4 regions of the Noviherbaspirillum sp. L7-7A genome follow, and region 1 is predicted to be linked to each of the others. Evidence: predicted binding sites of a transcription regulator. Region 1 holds the regulator's gene; each other region holds the start of a gene.
The links. The regulator sigma-54, encoded in region 1, starts transcription at its own class of promoters, with help from an activator protein. The targets are predictions, from matches to a motif close to TGGCANGNAANCTGCTTT.

Region 1 (3,102 bases):
CTGACAAAAATGCCTTTGCCATCCTTAAAGCCAGACCACCTGTGCCGGCCGTCTCCAGGAAATTCCCTTGTGCTTCGTTGTCAGGCGCGTTAATGAAGGTGCATAGTTTAGCAACATTCAGGAAACGCAGCCTGATGTGAACCGGCCTCCGAGCGTGCGGATACCGGTCTGCAGAAATTTAATGTGCTGCGCTTGCCTTGGCCAGAACCACAGTCCAGCGATTGAACAGCAGCATTTGCAGGTGGCCGGGATCATCGCCAGGGCGGCAATCAATGATGGGATTGACGCTGTATTGATTTTTCCGCACTTCGCGGCGGATCCGCATTTCTCGGCGGCCTACGCGCAGCATGAAGCCGGCTGGTGCCTGATCGAGGTAAAGGGGATTGCTTGCGGTAGTATTGAATTGCGCCATGACGTCTTCTCCAGGGCAGAAACGTTGAACATGGCGTTAATGTATCACAAGTACTGTATGTATAAACAGTATTTTCGAACTGTGGTTTTTTATGCAAGGCGCTTGGAGCGCCCTGCGTTCATGCATTTTACGGGAATGCGCTGTGTGGCTCAGGCAGCCGGTGCCGCCGCGGTGCCGTCACTATCTTCCTCGATCATGCGCTTGATGCCGGCATGCTGATGGTCCTGGATCCTGGTCTTGTATTTCAAGACCTGGCGATCGAGCTTGTCGATCAGCGTATCAATGGCGGCGTACAGGTCCTGCGCAATGCTGGCCACATGCACATCCTTGCCCCGTAGCCTCAGGGTGATCTCGGCGCGCTGGCGCCTTTCTTTCTCAGGGAGATTATCAACGGCCAAGATGACCGCTATATCAATGACATGGTCGAAATGGCGCTTGATCCGCTCAAGCTTGCCTTGCACGTATTCACGAATTGCGGGAGTCACTTCGAGATGATGTCCACTGATGGTGAGATTCATACTACGCTCCTGTGAAAGGCCGGCAGAGGTTTCACTGAAGATGAAACATGTCAGCGAGTTACATGCTGCAAAAAACTACAAGGACTTGCGCAGGTTGACTGGAGGGATCTTCAGGGCTTCCCGATATTTTGCGACGGTACGGCGTGCCACGACCATACCCTGTTCCGCCAGCATTTCTGCGATGCGACTATCGGAAAATGGATTCTTCGGGTCTTCGGCTCCTATGAGTTGTTTGATCAACGCCCGGATTGCAGTCGATGAGGCTTCGCCGCCTGCATCGGTTGCAACATGGCTGCCAAAGAAGTACTTCAACTCGAACATGCCATGCGGCGTGAGCATGTATTTCTGTGTTGTCACACGCGAGATGGTGCTTTCGTGTAAACCCAGTGTATCAGCTATTTCTCGTAACACAAGAGGTCGCATTGCCACGGCGCCATGAGAGAAAAAATTGCGCTGGCGGTCCACAATCGCCTGGGCCACGCGCAGGATGGTATCGAAACGCTGGCGCATGTTCTTGATCAGCCATTTCGCTTCCTGCAGCTGTGAACTCATCGAGCCTTCGCCCTTGCTCTGCTTGAGGATGTTGGCATACAGCGCATTGACGCGCAGGCGCGGCATCACCTCGTGATTCAGTGTCACCTGCCAGCCGTTCTTGCCGCGCTTGACGATCACGTCGGGCACGACATAGTCGGATGCGTCGCTGGCGAACATGGCCCCAGGATGCGGATTGCATTGCCGGATCACTACCTGGGCCTCGCGCAGGTCCTCCTCGTCGCAGTCCAGGGATTTTTTCAACTTGTTGAAGTCGCGCTGGGCAAACAGCTGCAAGTGCTTCTCGACGATCTGCAGCGCGGTGCGGCGCGTCACCATGGGAACGCGGGGCATGCGCCTGATCTGCAGCGCCAGGCATTCCGACGCGTCGCGCGCGCCGACGCCGGGCGGGTCGAAGCTTTGCAAGAGCTTCAGCGCCATCGACAGCTCCTCGATCTCGACTTCCAGTTCCTCCGGCAGTCGCGCGTGGATCTCCTCCAGCGGCTCGGTCAGATAACCGTTGTCATCCAGCGCATCGATGACCAGTTCAACCAGTGCGCGGTCGCGCGGATTCTGGACGGTCACGCGCATCTGTTCCAGCAGATGCTCGCGCAGGGTCAGCTCATGCGCTTCCATCTGGGGACGGGCGTCGTCGTCTTCCGGCGCCTTGGACGTCCGCGCAACGTCGTCGAAACTCCAGTCGGCATCGGCGCCGCTATCGCTGCTTTCGCCGCCGCCTTCGCCGGCCTCGAAGCCGCCTTCGCCTTCCGCGGAAGGGGCGGCATCGGAAGCGGGTGCGTCGCTGCTTGGCGTGGAGGTGGGTGCGCTGCTGACGGAGCCGTCGGCCAGCAGCCTGATCGAATGGTCAAGCGGATCATCCAGACGTTCAAGCAGCGGATTCTCCGACAGGATCTGTTCCAGTTCCTGATGCAGTTCCAGCGTTGAGAGCTGCAGCAGCCGGATCGACTGCTGCAGTTGCGGCGTCAGCGCAAGATGCTGGGATACGCGGAGTTGAAGTGTCTGTTTCATTTGTGCCTTTTCTTACATCCGGAAGTGCTCGCCGAGATAGACGCGGCGCACCGACTCGTCGGCAATGATGTCGTCCGGGCGGCCGCTGGCCAGCACCACGCCCTGATTGATGATGTAGGCATGGTCGCAAATGCCCAGCGTCTCGCGGACATTGTGGTCCGTTATAAGCACGCCGATATTGCGCTCCTTGAGGAAACGCACGATGCGCTGGATTTCGATGACGGCGATCGGATCGACGCCGGCAAAGGGCTCGTCCAGAAGGATGAAGCGCGGGCTGGTGGCCAGGGCGCGCGCGATTTCTACACGCCTGCGTTCACCGCCGGACAGCGACATCGCCTGGTTGTCACGCAGCTTTTCGATCTGCAGTTCGGAGAGCAGGGCATTGAGCCGGTTCGCGATCTGCTCCTTCGACAGCGGCTTGCCCTCGTAGCGCTGCAGCTCCAGCACCGCGCGGATGTTTTCCTCGACGGTGAGCTTGCGAAATACCGAGGCTTCCTGCGGCAGGTAGGACAGGCCCAGCACAGCGCGGCGGTGGATAGGCAGGCGCGAGATGTCGACGCCGTCCACGTCGATGGTGCCGGCGTCGGAGGGCACCAGGCCGACGATCATGTA
Region 2 (3,102 bases), 3.7 Mb from region 1:
AGGCCGTTTCGTGCCCTGGCTCTGCACCCAGCTGTTGACCGCGGTGATGACCTTCTGCAGGCACTGGGTCACCGGCCAGGTGTCGGGCGTGGCGTAGTAGTCCGACAGCAGGTTGCGCACCGTGAATTCGGACGCCTCGCGGCCGCCATCGTTGCCCGACACGCCATCGGCGATCGCCGCGATCAGGCCCTTGGTGCTGCGCTCGGGCTCGTCCGGCGTGACCATGCCGACAAAGTCTTCATTGCTGGCGCGCGGGCCGGGATGGGTGCTGTGGGCTGCGGTGACGGTGAGAGGCATGTGGCTTGGTGCTGGGTGGCGGGCGGAAAGCGAATCGCAGTATGAAGGAAAAACGGCCGGGGCAGCATCCTGCTGCCACCGGCCGCGCATGCAGCAAGCTTGTTTAAAGGCTCAGATCTTGGCCGTCGTCATCGCCGCGCTGCCCCAGGTGGTGCGCCAGCGGCCCTTCACCACCGACAGGCCGACCAGCGCCAGCAGGGCCAGCGAGGCGAAGATGGTCAGGCCCAGCTGATAGCTGCCGGTCATCTGCTTGGAAAAGCCCAGGCTGGAGGCAAGATAGAAGCCGCCGACGCCGCCGGCCATGCCGACCAGTCCCGTCATCACGCCGATCTCCTTGCGAAAGCGCTGCGGCACCAATTGGAACACCGCGCCGTTGCCGGTGCCCAGCGCCAGCATCGCCAGCACGAACACCACCACGGCCATCGCCGCCGAGGGCAGGCCGAAGCTGGCGATGAACAGGAACAGCGCGGCCAGCAGGTACATGATGGACAGGGTCTTGATGCCGCCGATGCGGTCGGCCATGCGTCCGCCCAGGGGCCGCACCAGCGAGCCGGCGAAGACGCAGGCGGCGGTGAAGTAGCCGGCCGTCACCGGCGACAGGCCGTACTGGCCGTTGAAGTAGATGGCCAGCGACGAGGCCAGCCCGGAAAAGCCGCCGAAGGTGACGCCGTAGAAGAACATGAACCACCAGGCGTCCTTGTCCTTCAGCACATGCAGGTATTCCACCAGCGACTTCGGCGGCGGTGCAGACGGCGCATCCTTGGCAAAGATCAGGTAGACCGCCAGCGCCACGCCCAATGGGATCAGGCACAGGCCGAACACATTCTGCCAGCCGAAGGCCATGGCCAGCGCCGGCGCGAACAGGGCGGCGAAAGCGGTGCCTGAATTGCCGGCGCCGGCAATGCCCAGCGCCGTGCCCTGGTGCTCGGGCGGATACCAGCGCGACGCCAGCGGCAGCGCCACCGCGAAGGCGGCGCCGGCCATGCCGAGCAGGATGCCCAGGGTCAGCATGCTGTGGTAGCTGTCGAGCTTGCCCAGCCAGGCCCAGGTCAGGCCGGCCAGCACCACCAGCTGGCCGATCAGTCCGGCCTTCTTGGGTTTCAGATGGTCGACCAGCACGCCCATCACGATGCGCAGCAAAGCGCCTGCCAGCAGCGGCGTGGCAACCATCAGGCCCTTTTGCGCCGCGGTCAGGCCGAGATCCTTCGATATCTGCACGGCCAGCGGGCCGAGGATTACCCACACCATGAAGCTGAGATCGAAGTAGAAGAAGGCGGCCAGCAGGGTTGGGGTATGCCCGGCTTTCCAGAATGAGGTTTTTTGCATGATGCGTCCAATCGGCGTTAAAAGGCGGGCTGCACCATGCAAGGGATATGCCAGTCGATTTTCGTGCATCCGCTTTTGTCTATGAAACGCCGGTGCCGCCTCGGTGTGCGATGCACCATCAAACTCAGGCCTGTGCACGCCTGCGGTGCGGTTTATGGGCTATTGCGGTGAATTGTGGCGCCTGCCTGGCTGGCACTGGTCTTGCATCCTGCAAGCGCCATCAGATGCTGAAATGGCTTTAATGGAGAAGCCATGGACAGGAAAGGGCTTTAATGAAGAAGCTGAAATTGGTCATGGTCGGCAATGGCATGGCAGGCGTGCGCACTCTGGAAGAACTGCTCAAGATCGCGCCAGACATCTACGACATCACGGTATTCGGCGCCGAGCCTTATGCCAACTACAACCGCATCCTGCTCTCGCCGGTGCTGGCCGGCGAGCAGACCATACAGGACATCATGCTCAACGATGTCGACTGGTATGCGCAGAACAACATCACCCTGCATCTTGGCAAGAAGATCACCAGGATAGACCGCGCCCGCCGCATGGTGGTGGCCGAGGATGGCACGGTGGCCGAATACGACCGGCTGCTGCTGGCCACCGGCTCCACGCCTTTCATGCTGCCGGTGCCGGGGCGCGACCTGGCAGGTGTGATTTCCTATCGCGACATCCACGACACCAATGCAATGATCGCGGCGGCCGAGAAGCATAGCCATGCGGTGGTGATCGGCGGCGGCCTGCTGGGCCTGGAAGCGGCGAATGGCCTGAAGCTGCGCGGCATGGATGTGACGGTGGTGCACCTGCCCGGCTGGCTGATGGAACGCCAGCTCGATCCGGTCGCCGGCAAGATGCTGCAGAAGTCGCTGGAAGACCGCGGCCTGAAGTTCCTGCTGGCAAAGAACACCCAGGAACTGGTGGGCGACGACAACGGGCATGTGCAGGCGATCCGCTTCACGGACGGCCTGGAAGTGCCGGCGCAGCTGGTGGTAATGGCCGTGGGCATCCGTCCCAACACCGCGCTGGCCGAAGCCAGCGGCATTCACTGCAACCGCGGCATCGTGGTCAACGACACCATGCAGACCTACGACCCGCGCATCTACGCGGTGGGCGAATGCGTCAACCATCGCGGCACCGCCTATGGCCTGGTGGCGCCGCTGTTCGAGATGGCCAAGGTCGCGGCCAATCACCTGGCCAGCTTCGGCATCGGCCGCTACCAGGGCTCGGTCACGTCCACCAAGCTCAAGGTCACCGGCATCGACCTGTTCTCGGCCGGCGAGTTCATGGGCGGCGAGGGCACCGAGGAAATCGTGCTGTCCGACCCGCTTGGCGGCGTCTACAAGAAGCTGGTGATCAAGGATGACAAGCTGGTCGGCGCCTGCCTGTATGGCGATACGGTCGATGGCAGCTGGTATTTCAGGCTGCTGCGCGAAGGCAAGGATATCGGCGAGATCCGCGACAGCCTGATGTTCGGGGAAGCCAACA
Region 3 (3,102 bases), 890 kb from region 1:
CCGCGGCGCGCCCGATGCGACGGCCGATGGGCCAAGCAGCGCCTGGCCTACCTGCGCCAGCAGGCTGGCCGAACGGGCAAGCCAGCCCACGGTGTCATAGCTGGGCGCGAATGGCAGCACGCCTTCAGGCGAGACCCGGCCATGCGTGGGACGAAAGCCCGCAAGGCCGCAGAAGGCGGCCGGCACCCGTACCGAGCCGCCGGTATCGGTGCCCAGCGCGAAGTCGGCCAGCCCGGCCGCCACCGCCACCGCCGAGCCGGAGGACGAGCCGCCGGGCAGGCAGTCGGGCAGCTGCGGATTGAGCGGCGTGCCGTAATGGGCATTGCGTCCTTCCAGGCTGAAGGCCAGTTCATCGGTGATGGTCTTGCCGCACAAGTGCGCGCCCGATGACAGCAGCGTTGCCACGCAGGGCGCATGGCGGCTGGCGGGTGCATGGTCGGCGGCCCAGTCGGGATTGCCGCCGCCGGTGACGGCGCCTTCGATGTCGATCAGGTCCTTGACCGCCATCGCCATGCCATCCAGCGCGCCGGCCGCGCTGGGCAGGGCGGTGCAGCGCGCGCCCGGCAGGAAGGCGCCGAACAGGTCGGGCGGCGCGGGCATCATGCCGGCCGCGCCGTTTCCAGCGCGCTCAGGAGCCGCGTGCTGTCGGTGGTGAAGCCGAAGCATTTCTTCACGTTCCATACCGCCGCCTCGGCGCAGAAGCCGGGCGAGGTGGTGGCGCAGCAGTCTTCCACCAGCAGGCAGCCATAGCCGAGGAAGTTGGCGTCGGTCAGGGTGTGCAGCACGCACTGGTCGATGTTGACCCCGGCGAACAGGATGGTGCGTATGCCCAAGTTGCGCAGGATGCTGTCGAGCGGCGTGTCCCAGAAGCCGCTGATGCGGTACTTGTCGACCATGATGTCGCCGGGCTCGGGCTTGAGTTCATCCACCACGGCCGCGGCCCACGAGTCCTTCTGCAGCACCGGCGCGGCATTGCTGCGCAAGGGGTCGCCCAGGCCGGTGCCCGTGCCCGACGGCTTGTACAGATGGATCTGGTTGGGCGGCATGTTGGCCAGGTCGGGCCGGTTGCCCCAGTTGACCCAGATCACCGGCACGCTGGCCTTGCGCAATGCCGGCAGCAATCCCTGCAATGGTGCAATCGGCGCACGGTTCGGGGTCGGGTCGCCGCCAATCTCGTGCACCCAGCCATTCGTGGTGCAGAAATCATTCTGCATGTCGACCACGATGATGGCTGTCTGGCGCAGGTTCACCAGCACCGACTGCGGCTGGCAGGCGATGCGGGCCAGCACCGGATGCGGCGGCGGCACCGCCATGTCGATCTCTTCGGCGCTGGCGCGCCATGCGGTATTGGGGCTGTGGCCCAGCATGCCGTCGGCTGGGCGGGCAAGTGGCGGTGGGGCTTTCTGCATGGTTTCTCCTGAGGGCATTGCCGGCAGTGGCATCGAACTTGCTATGGATGAGTCAGGCCCTGTAAGCCAGGGCAAGTCGACTTTCCCAATGCAAAAGGAGTGCCAGTCATGCGTTGCAAAACCTCATCACGCCGTCGCCTGTTGTTGTCCGTGTCCGTGCTGGCGATTGCCGCTGCGTTCGGCCCGGCCCAGGCCGCCGACCCGGTCAAGGTCGGCGTGCTGATCCCCGGCTCGAAGTCCGACAAGGGCTGGATGGAATCGGGCTATAGCGGCCTGGCCCAGTCCGAGAAGGAGTTCGGCAGCAAGATCAAGGTGCAGATGATCGAGAACATCAACTATGCCGACATGGAGCAGGCGCTGACCAACCTGGCCGGCAAGAACGACCTGGTGATCGGCGTCGGCGGCCAGACCCAGGCGGCGGTGCTGAAGGTGGCCAAGCGCTTCCCGAAGAAGAAGTTTTCCATCGTCGGCGGCAACCAGGGCGAATCCGCGCCCAATGTCGCCGGCTATGACGTCAAGCAGGCGCAGATCGCCTATGTGGCCGGCGCGGCCGCGGCCATGCTGTCGAAGAACGGCGCGGTCAGCTATGTCGGCGGCATGGAGATTCCTTCCATCGTCAATGCCGGCAAGGAGTTCGGCAACGGCGCGCGCGCGATCAATCCGCAGATCAAGTACGTGGAAAACTACACCGGCGACTTCGACAACGTCTCCAAGTCCAAGGAAGCCACGCTGGCCGCGATCGCCCAGGGCGCCGACGTGCACTATCACATCCTCAACCTCGGCCTGCGCGGCATGGAGCAGGCGGCCAAGGAAAAGGGCACCCACATCATCGGCAGCTATACCGACCGCTGCGGCAGCGACCCGCTGTACGTGGCCTACAGCATCACCGGCGTGGGCTACCAGGTGCATTACGCGATCTCGCAGGCCGTGTCCGGCGAATGGAAGCCGGGCTACAAGCCGTTCGGCCTGGCCATGGGCGCCGATGCCTCCGACATGAAGATCTGCGGCGCCACGGCCGAGCAGAAGGCCAGGCTGGAGCAGATCAAGAAGGACATCATGGACGGCAAGATCAAGGTGCTGGAAGGCTGACGCAATGCACGCCGCCTTCGCACCCGCCGCCGCTGCTGTGGCTCCCTCCGCCGTGGAAGCGGGCTGGCTGCGGCTGGACAATGTAGGCAAGCGCTTCGGCGCGATGGCCGCGCTGGACGGGGTCAGCCTGGACATCCGCGCCGGCGAGATCCATTGCCTGCTGGGCGAGAACGGCGCCGGCAAGTCCACGCTATGCAACCTGGTGTTCGGCGTGCATGCGCCCGACAGCGGTGCGATGCTGCTGGACGGCGCGCCCTACCGGCCGCGCGGCCCGGCCGATGCGCTGGCGCGCGGCATCGCAATGGTGCACCAGCACTTCAGCCTGGTGGAAGACGCCAGCGTGGCCGACAACCTGCTCCTGGGCCAGAGCCGCGGCCTCCTGAAGCGCCGTGAAGCCGGCGCCCGCATCCGTGCGCTGGCCTCGCAGTACGGCCTTGAACTGGACCCGGATGCGCTGATATCCGACCTCTCGGTGGGCGAGCGGCAGCGGGTGGAAATCATCAAGTGCCTGATGCGCGAGCCGCGCCTGCTGGTGCTGGACGAACCGACCGCGGTGCTTCTGCCCGACGAGATCGCCGCGCTGCTGAAGGTGTGCCGCAAGGTC
Region 4 (3,102 bases), 2.3 Mb from region 1:
CCGCTGATGCTGGCCGCCGCAGTGGCTGCATTGCCGGCCGCGGAACGTCGGGTGCTGCATGTGTCGAGCGGCGCAGGACGCAATGGCTATCCGGGCTGGGCAGTCTATTGCGCTGGAAAGGCCGCTCTGGACAACCACGCCCGCGCGGCTGCACTGGACGTGGCACCGGGGCTGCGTATCTGCAGCCTGGCTCCCGGCGTGATCGATACCGACATGCAGGCGCAGATCAGGGCCAGCGACCTCGCCAGTTTCCCATTGCGCGAGCGTTTCGAGGCATTGAAGCGGGAAGGCCAGCTGGACTCGCCAGCCGATTGCGCCCGCAAGCTGCTGCGCTTCCTGCTGAGTGACGATTTCGGCAAGCAGCCAGTGGCCGACCTGCGCGACGTCTGACCTTGAACTTCTGAAGTCTGTCGACGCTGCCACTATAAAAAATGCCTGCTTTTCAAGCAGGCATTTTTCTTCCAGCCCGGCGGGAAAGCGGGAATCAGGCCTTGCGGGCCTTGCGACGCGCCAGACCGAAGCCCAGGAAGCCCAGGCCGAGCAGTGCAACCGTAGCCGGTTCCGGAACCTGGCTGCCGCCGCCGCCGAAGATCACATCCAGCGAGCCGTTGATGCGCTGCGTGCCGGTAGCCGAGAAATTGTTCAACTGGCCCGACTGGAACGAGATGTTATAGAAGGGGTTAGGGCTGGTGAAGTACTGGCTGCCGGCCGTAGTCAGGTTCAGCGAGGACGATGCGCCGAAGCTGCCGCAGTTGATGCCATTGCTGGCGCCGCAGGTCGACAGCGTCGGATCCAGCGTGCCCTGCCCGGACGTCGGCGTGCCGGTGGCGATCAGGTAGTCGTCGCCGCCGTTGGTCACGCCAAAGGCGCTGGTGCCGGTGCCTGGCGCGCCAAAGCGGCTGTCCGAATTCGGATCGATGAAGATGCGCAGCGAGCCGCCAGGTGCGAAATTGAAGGTCGATCCGGTGCCGGTGCTGGGCTGGACAGTACCGTTACCCTGGAACAATGCATACATGCCGTACTGGTTGGGGCTTACGGCACCGAGTTGGGAGGCCACCGGCGTGCCGCCATTGTTGCCAACGAACTGGCCGGCATTCCACAACAGGGAGACCTGGAAGGCGTTACCCGAGAAAGTGATGACTTCATCGTAGTTGCCGGTGATCTTGTCTGCCGTGATGGTGTTGGCCAATGCACCTGCAACCGCGCTTTCGGTGACCTGAAAATCAGGGAAGGACTGTGCCGAAGCCAGGCCGGCGCTCAGTGCCAGTGCGCTTGCCAGCAGGATGCTTTTTGTTGCTTGTTTCATGTTTTCTCCGATCAATTGTTACATGGGCGACTTGTCGTCTTCCCGCGTAACAAGCAAGATAGGGGCCAAACGTGAACTTCCTGAAAAAACAATCGTTTACAAATCACTGTCGAATTTCCCGACGGAGAATGTAAAGTAAACCGGCATTGTTTCAGTAAGGCATTGAATTTCAATGGAAAGGGGGTTTATCAGCTGCCAATCACCTGAAATAGTCGCCTGCACTCAATTGTTTCTTCGTCACAGCCATATGTAAAAAGGAAATTGTCGAAAAAATTTACACATAAAGCCTAGTGGAGTCGTGAATCCTTTAACAATTTCTTGAGTGACTAGATATTCGTGGTTTCAGTTTCGAAAATTCCAGTATGCAAAGCGTGAGCGCTGGTCCATTTGCTGGAGCCACATGGTGACAACTTGCTTGTCCGGCGGGGAGCGCAATAGGGTGGGGGAAAGCGCGCAGCCCCGGAAGGCGGGTTTGCGCAAGAAAAGAAGGTCAGCAATGGCGCAGCACGTGCATGCTGCGCCTTGATACGGCGAGATGTACCGCGGAAGTGCGCCCGTCTAGCCGAGGATGACCCAGGCTGCAATCAGGATAATCAGCAGCGCCCGCACGATGTAATACACGGTGCGGTTCCAGGCCTTGAAGCGGCGGCGGTAGCGGCCTGCATGCCAGAAGACGCGGAACACCTTGTTGATGCCGCCGGTCTGGTCGCCTGTTTCATTGGGCGAACTGGCAGCGGTCATGATCGTGCGCCCCAGCCATTTGTTGATTTTCTGTGCCCAGCGGTAGCGCATCGGCCGCTCGATATCGCAGAAGAGGATGATGCGGTTGACGTCGCTGGAATTCTTGGCCCAGTGCAGAAAGGTTTCGTCGAAGATCACTGCCTCGCCGTCGCGCCAGCTATAGCGCTGGCCATCGACATCGATGAAACAGCGGTCGGTATTCGGCGTCACCAGGCCCAGGTGATAACGCAGGGAGCCGGCGAAGGGGTCGCGGTGGCTGTTGAGCTTGGCGCCTGGCGGCAGTTCGGCAAACATTGCGGCCTTGACCGAGGGTATCTGGCGCAGCAGGGCTACCGTCTTCGGGCACAGGGCTTCGGCAGATGGGTGGCTGGCGTCGTACCACTTCAGATAGAAACGCTTCCAGCCCGTCTTGAAGAAGGAATTGAAGCCGGCGTCGTCATTCTTTTCCGCTGCCCGGATCTTTTGCATGGCGATCAGGTTCAGCGCTTCGCCACGAATCATCTCCCAGTTTTCCTGGAGCGGCTTCAGGTCGGGGAACTGATTGGTCGGCAGATACGGCGTCGACGGCACGCCGGAAAACATGTGCATGAAGGTATTGAGCGGAGAGACGAACGACGAGTGATCGAAGATCTGGCGGAAAAAAGGAAGCCTGACCCTGCCACGGAAATGGATGTGCAGGATGGACAGCAGATAGATGGCGACGATGGTCCACTTCATGGCGGCAACAGGATAGGCAAGGATGTAAGAGGGAGGGACTTGCCCGTGGAGGCAGAGCACCCGAACGCGCGATTTTAACCCTTTTAATAATTTTCCTAACAAATGTTGCTTTTTTAGATTTTTATAGGCCAAAGAGTTATTGCGTTAGCCACAGCGCTGGCCTGCCGAGAAGGCAGGTGGCCGATACTTGATTCGTTCGCAGCCCCTGATCGTTACCTGTGGCTACAATGCCGGCTTGATAACGTCAGGCAATTTCCTTGATGACCCCAAAACCGTTTTCTTTCTTTCCTTTCCGTCACCTCCTGTCACGCTATTGCTGTGCACCATTGGTTTCCGGA

Region 2: a site for sigma-54 is predicted at 1,659-1,676, ahead of KTQ42_RS00260 (nitrate/nitrite transporter). Genes of this name have one in related genera too.
Region 3: a site for sigma-54 is predicted at 1,437-1,454, ahead of KTQ42_RS13070 (BMP family protein). Genes of this name have one in related genera too.
Region 4: a site for sigma-54 is predicted at 1,357-1,374, ahead of pepA (flocculation-associated PEP-CTERM protein PepA). Genes of this name have one in related genera too.

The regions. Positions count from the first base shown of each region.
Region 1 is NZ_JAHQRJ010000001.1:3,746,733-3,749,834, forward strand. It holds gene KTQ42_RS17095 (hypothetical protein) at 179-412, opposite strand; gene raiA (ribosome-associated translation inhibitor RaiA) at 562-930, opposite strand; gene KTQ42_RS17105 (RNA polymerase factor sigma-54) at 1,006-2,490, opposite strand; gene lptB (LPS export ABC transporter ATP-binding protein) at 2,503-3,102, opposite strand, start outside.
Region 2 is NZ_JAHQRJ010000001.1:47,355-50,456, forward strand. It holds gene KTQ42_RS00255 (bifunctional protein-serine/threonine kinase/phosphatase) at 1-297, opposite strand, end outside; gene KTQ42_RS00260 (nitrate/nitrite transporter) at 409-1,623, opposite strand; gene nirB (nitrite reductase large subunit NirB) at 1,896-3,102, shown strand, end outside.
Region 3 is NZ_JAHQRJ010000001.1:2,856,304-2,859,405, reverse strand. It holds gene KTQ42_RS13080 (amidase) at 1-603, opposite strand, end outside; gene KTQ42_RS13075 (cysteine hydrolase) at 600-1,409, opposite strand; gene KTQ42_RS13070 (BMP family protein) at 1,518-2,498, shown strand; gene KTQ42_RS13065 (ABC transporter ATP-binding protein) at 2,602-3,102, shown strand, end outside.
Region 4 is NZ_JAHQRJ010000001.1:1,423,868-1,426,969, reverse strand. It holds gene KTQ42_RS06395 (SDR family oxidoreductase) at 1-390, shown strand, start outside; gene pepA (flocculation-associated PEP-CTERM protein PepA) at 485-1,306, opposite strand; gene lpxO (lipid A hydroxylase LpxO) at 1,865-2,764, opposite strand; gene KTQ42_RS06380 (mechanosensitive ion channel domain-containing protein) at 3,091-3,102, shown strand, end outside.